2 regions of the Flavobacterium sp. AK-345 genome follow, and region 1 is predicted to be linked to the other one. Evidence: riboswitches for the same ligand, from Rfam matches in the RefSeq annotation. Region 1 holds a riboswitch; the other holds the start of a gene.
What was found. Region 1 has a riboswitch for cobalamin ahead of AC4FQ3_RS01825 (TonB-dependent receptor). Riboswitches for the same ligand answer to the same signal wherever they lie in the genome.
Positions count from the first base shown of each region.

Region 2: another riboswitch for cobalamin. It lies ahead of AC4FQ3_RS13735 (TonB-dependent receptor plug domain-containing protein); the one in region 1 lies ahead of AC4FQ3_RS01825 (TonB-dependent receptor).

Region 1 covers NZ_JBZEER010000001.1:392,169-395,381, reverse strand. The annotation lists gene AC4FQ3_RS01825 (TonB-dependent receptor) at 1-1,401, opposite strand, end outside; cobalamin riboswitch at 1,517-1,716, opposite strand; gene AC4FQ3_RS01820 (NAD(P)H-binding protein) at 1,767-2,414, opposite strand; gene AC4FQ3_RS01815 (hypothetical protein) at 2,597-2,827, opposite strand; gene AC4FQ3_RS01810 (phytanoyl-CoA dioxygenase family protein) at 3,055-3,213, shown strand, end outside.
Region 2 covers NZ_JBZEER010000007.1:15,705-18,917, forward strand. The annotation lists gene AC4FQ3_RS13725 (adenosylcobinamide-GDP ribazoletransferase) at 29-820, shown strand; gene cobC (alpha-ribazole phosphatase family protein) at 805-1,341, shown strand; cobalamin riboswitch at 1,409-1,608, shown strand; gene AC4FQ3_RS13735 (TonB-dependent receptor plug domain-containing protein) at 1,636-3,213, shown strand, end outside.

The sequences.
Region 1 (3,213 bases):
AACCATTGTATAATATAAATCATTAAAAGTGGGCATTCTGAAAATACGCTTTGCAAATGCTCTCAGATTAAAATCGTAAGCTGCAAAAGGTGTATAACCCAGAAATAATGCCGGGGTAAACTCTGTTTTATCGGGCGCTTTTGCATTGTAGCGTACTTCTTCGTGTACGTGCGTACCAACAACGCTTCCTAAAGCTTTAAATCTGCCCACTCTGTAAGAACTTGCGAGAGAAAACAATGCTGTATAACGCTCGGGATAAGAAAACAAGGTTTTAATTCCTTTTCTGGTTGCATTTAATCTGTTGTATTGAAAATCTGTAGAAAGTGAAATATCCCAGGTTGGCAAAATGCTGTACATATTTACTGCCGATAAGTAATATTCCTGTTGGTAATAACTATCGTCTGACTGTGCTCCTTCGGTTACGGTTTCGCCAAGCACATTTGTAGTATCTCTGGCAACGTAATGGGTATAATCGTAGGCATATTTTGCCTTTGCCTGAAATTTATATTTATCGGTAAAGTCTTTTATAAAAGTACCTTGCGAGAAAAAATTCTTATCGTATTGCCTAAAACCGTCTGAGAATTTATTTTCGACAATGGCACCGGGAGCACCTCTGTCAGAATCATAATAATACACTTTTGCATCCCACGAACCATTTTTTATTTTTCCGTAAAGACCGGATTCAAATCTTAGTGCTTCTATATCGCTGTTGTGTCGGGTTGCAGTGGTGTCATAAGCCACAGTTCCGTCCAGATTATTTCTTTTGTACCTGAATTTATATTGCCCATTCGATTTTATGTATTCAGAACTTACACTCAGGCTAACTTTGTCACTCAACTTTTGTTCCCATCTAAAAGACGGATCAAAATAATTGATAGACATTGTTTTGAAACGCACTAATACATTTGTTTTTTTAGCCTCTAAAAAAACAGGTCGTTTCGTTCTTAAATAAATAGTTGAAGCGGCCGCAAAGTCTTTTGCCGACTGAAATATTTCACTTTTTTGCCCGTTATACATGGTTAGGGATTCCATGTCGTCCAAAGAGTATTTCCCAAGATCTGTAACTCCGTTTTGGGCATTGCCTAATTGAATTCCATCGTAAAAAACACCCACATGATGTGTACCCATGTTGCGTACATCAACGGTTTTTAGTCCGCCAAGACCGCCATAATCTTTAATTTGAGTTCCTGCAAAATAACGAAGCGCATCGGCAACATTATGGCTGGCGAGATTTTCAAGCAATACTCCCGAAAGACTTTGTACAGGAATTACTTCCTGATAGGGTTTTCCTTTTAAAATTACTTCTTTTAAAACGCGTAAGCTATCATTAGATACTTGAGAATGAAGTATAACAGGAGATAACAGAACAATGAATAAAAGTATTTTTTTTGTATTATACATCACTTATTTAATTAAATAAACTTTGGGATGTAATAATCAAAAAAGCAATAAGAAAGAATCCCGCCATATAATGGCAGGTCCGTTTATTGTTGTTCAACTTTATTCCACGAAAGTCTTAAACTATCTGATTATGGCAGGTCTCCTGACTTGTTCCATCTTTAAACAGCCTTCTCATCCCGAGATCGGGACAATGGCATTGGTAACGTTTAAAGACTTATACAGAACTTACAGTAGCGGGTCTGTTCAGGATTTACACCTGATTCCCTTTTAACTATTTTTTTCTAAGAAAAATAGACCAAAATCTGGCGCAAAGATATAACTATCTTTATAAAAATAAGTATGAATGCATTAATTTACATTTTGTCCTACATATTGGCAAAACTGAATATTTTATCAAGTTCGATAATTGAAGCGCCTTTAGGCAGCACTGTTGGAGCCTTTGCTAATTTCTTGGCCAGCAAATCAGTTGGCAGTGGTTTGAACTTTTTAAATAAGCCAATTGAGTTAACTGCTTTTAATATTTTTGCCATCGCATATTCACCAAAACGATCTGAATTTGCTCTTAAAAGCAATCCTGGCCTAAAAATAATATACTGTTCAAAATTGAGCTCTGCAATGCTGTCTTCGAGTTCTCCTTTTATCTTCGAATAAAAAACTTTGCTCTTTGAAGTAGCCCCGTAAGCAGATAACAAAACAAAGGATGAAACGCCATTTTCTCTGGCTAATTTTGCAAATGTTGCAGGAATATTAAAATCTATTTTCTTTTGATTTTCCTTTGAGCCTGCTGCTTTGAGCGTTGTTCCTAAACAAGAAAAAATAACGTCGCCTACAATCAAATCTTTATAATTGTCTATGTTGGAGAAATCAACAATTTCTTCTACGAGTTTTGGATGCTTTTTACCTGTTGCTCTTCTTACAAAAATGGTAACCAATTCGTAATTTTTATCTGCCAAAAGTTCATCAACCAGAAATTCTCCCGTTGAGCCTGTTGCACCAATAACTAATGCTTTCATAATTTTTATAAAGTTCCTTAACAAAAATAAAGAAAAATTAGCTTATAACTATGTAGATATAAAGCCATTACTTTTAAAAATTAAAATGAAGTAAGAGATTTTCAAAAAGCAAAAAAAAACTCCATACGAAATGGAGTTTTTTCTAAAACTTAAATATGTTTTGTTTCAATTAGCAAAAAATGCTATTTTTTAGGGGTTTCTCTGTCTCCCGGAGCCGGATCTCCATCTTCATTACCTTCATTGTTTCGGGTTGTGCCTCTTGTTCCGGAATTTAGTGATGTGCTGTCTCCGGCTTTTATAGCATCAGAATCTGTTGTCGTAGAGCTTCCTGAAGCAGAATTTGTTTTACACGAAAAAGTTAGTGCTATTAAAAGTATAAACACTAATAGTTTGAATTTGAATATAGTTTTCATAATGTAATTTTTAAGTTTATATAAAGCTTTTTCAAAGTTACTTAGATGTAAGTTTTTTTTGTTTCACTATTTTAACTTTTTGTTACACAATTAAATACAAATCAAAACATTATAAATTTTAGAATCAAAACAGGTATTTTTACCTTAAATCAAACACTTTAAAAAGTGTATTTTTGAAATACTAAAAAGTAAAATAACCAACCTCAAACATAAACCACCAAAAAACCATGCCCTGGACTATTCTTGAAAAATTATGGGAACGTACTTTACATCCTTCCGGCCATACTTCTGCAAACGCTTCCCAAACTTGGGATAATGAAATTAAAACCTTATATCAATTGGGTATTAGTATAGAAGATGCTTTACAGTTTTTGTATTTTGAAAAT
Region 2 (3,213 bases), on a different contig from region 1:
TTTAGCCAAATAATATACCTAAATATCAATGAAAAAAGAACTACATATCTTCTTTACCTGTTTAATGTTTTACACCCGAATTCCCTGTCCCAAAAACATCGATCATAATCCTGAATATTTAAATAAAGCTACTCGTTACTTTCCTTTTATAGGATGGATTGTTGGAAGCATTTCATTTTTAACTTTCTATCTTTTTTCTTTTTTTCTATCCACAGAAACTGCCGTTATTTTTGCAATTATCACTTCTATTTTAACGACGGGAGCTTTTCACGAAGATGGTTTTGCAGATGTTTGTGATGGTTTTGGCGGAGGATGGACAAAAGAAAAAATCCTCATCATTATGAAAGACAGTGCTATTGGCGCTTATGGGGCAATTGGTTTGGTTTTGCTTTTTTTATTAAAATTCAAATTACTTTCAGAAGGTATTTTGCTTTTTACCACTGATAATTCTCATCTTCTTATTTTTCTTTTGTTTATTTCGGCTCATTCTTTAAGTCGTTTAGCTGCAATTTCGATCATTTTTACACATGAATATTCGCGCGATGATGCTTCGAGCAAAAGTAAGCCAATCGCAAATAAGCATAGTTGGAAAGAAGTTTTTGGTGCTTTCTTCTTCGGATTAATTCCTTTGTTGGCACTTGCTTTTTTTCAGTATAAAATTTTGTTTGCGATAATTCCAGTTTTCCTCACTCGTTATTTCTTGGCTCGCTATTTCCAAAAATGGATTGATGGATATACGGGAGATTGTCTTGGTGCAACGCAACAGGTTTGTGAAGTTATTTACTATTTAAGTATTCTTTTTCTATGGAAATTTATCTAGTTCGCCATACCGAAACTATTTGTAAAAAAGGAGTTTGTTACGGACAATCGGATGTTGCTATTGCTGAGCCTTTTGATTTGGTTTTCGAAAACATCATTTCGCAATTACCGGCTGAAGCCATTATATTTTCAAGTCCGTTAAAAAGATGCTCCATTTTAGCAAAACACATTCAAAAAAGAATAAAAACTGTTTCTTATCAGGAAGACAAACGATTGATGGAAATGAATTTTGGCGATTGGGAAATGAAAAACTGGAATGATATTCTGCCCGAACAACTGAATCCGTGGATGGAGGATTTTGTTAATATTCCGGCTTTAAACGGAGAATCTTTTGTTGAATTACATAAAAGAGTTGTAGCCTTTTTATCAGATCAAATTTCAGAAGAAATAAAACAGCCAATAATTATTATTTCTCATGCCGGCGTAATTAGAAGCATTTTATGCCATCATACTTTTTTACCCCTAAAAGATGCTTTTACTAATAAAGTTGATTTTGGACAAGTAATAAAAATAGTACTTTAAAGGTCGTTTTGTTTAGAATTTGATATAAAAAATGAAACAAATTTGAAAATTCGATGATTTTACCTTTATCTTTGCGCCAAATTAAGGTTGTGTTTAATTAAACACATTAAAAGGGAATCAAGTATAAATCTTGAGCTGTTCCCGCAACTGTAAGCTAAGTTCTAAATGAATGCTTATTGTTATCTACAAACCACTGCTCGCCCCGGCGGGTGGGAAGGTAAACAATAAGACGCAAGCCAGGAGACCTGCCTTTATAACAAATATCGAGCTCTCGGGAAAAAGAGTGTAGAAATTATGACTTTAAAAAAACGTTTTGCATTTTGTTTTCTATTGTTGTGCCAATTTATTTCGGCGCAAAATGACTCTATTACAAAACTTAAGGAAGTTATTGTTTCTGATGTCAATCTAAAAAAATACTCCAGCTCACAATCGGTTCAGGTTTTAAATGATTCTGTTATCAATAAAAATCAGCCTTCTTTAACTTCACTTTTAAACTATAATACGGTTATTTATTTTAAAGAAAACGGTTTGGGAATGACTTCGGCTCCCTCTTTTAGAGGAACAACAGGAGCGCAAACTGCTGTTATCTGGAACGGTATAAATATAAATTCTCAGTTTTTAGGTCAGGCAGATTTTAATACTATCGGAACAAGAGATTTCAATTCTATAACTGTAAAAGCCGGAGGCGGAAGTGTTCTATACGGAAGCAGTGCCATTGGTGGAAGTATTCACCTAAATAATGATTTACGATTTAAAAAGGAATTCTCAAATCAGGTATTTTTTAGCTTAGGAAGTTATAATACTTTGAGCGCCAATTATCGTACTATCGTTGCATCAGATAAATATAGTCTTCAGATAAGTATTTCCAGAAACAGTTCTGATAATGATTTTAAATATCCGGGCAATACAAATCAGAGAAACACAAATGGTGAATACTATAATACTAGTATGAATACCACTTTTGGTTATAAAATTGATTCTAAAAACACATTAAAGGCTTATAGCCAGTTTTACGATTCTGAACGTCATTTTTCTTTGACTTCTCCTAATGGTTCCAAAACCAAATATGATGATTTTAATACCCGAAATTTATTAGAATGGGAAAGTCTTTTTAATCGTTTTACATCAAAATTGAAAATTGCTCATATTGGAGAATCCTATAAATACTATCCTAGTATTACTTCAGAATTATTCACTTACGGAAAAGTTGAAACTTCTCTTATAAAATATGATTTGGCGTTTGATGTAAATGATAAAATTAAACTAAACTCGATTGTAGATTATAATCGCAATAAAGGATATGGATCGAGTATTGACAATGTAAAAAGAGAAATAGGCTCTGCGAGTATATTATTAAGTCATTCACTAAGTGACAAATGGGATTATAATGCGAGTATTCGTCAGGAAGTAACAGACAATTACGGAAATCCATTTCTTTTTTCGTTTGGAACACGTTATCAGTTTACTGACTTTTACCGTGTAAAAATAAATGCTTCAAAAAACTTCAGAATGCCTACTTATAATGATTTGTTTTGGGAAGGAAGCGGTAATCCTGATTTAAAACCCGAAACTTCTTATCAGGCTGAAATTGGCAATGAATTTTTTACCAAAGATTTTTCAGTATCAGTAACGGCTTATTACAATTCTATTAAAAATTTATTGCGTTGGGTTCCCTCACAAGGCGGCGGAGATGTGTGGTCTCCGGAAAACACTGATAAAGTAAGGGCTTATGGTGCTGAAGTAATTTTAGAATGGAAACCAAAAATAGCAAACAATAATTTTACAATTAATGGAACGTACGCCTATACAGTTTCAGAAAGCGAACAATTGATTGCAGGTGAATTAATTTACAAGCAATTGATATATGTTCCT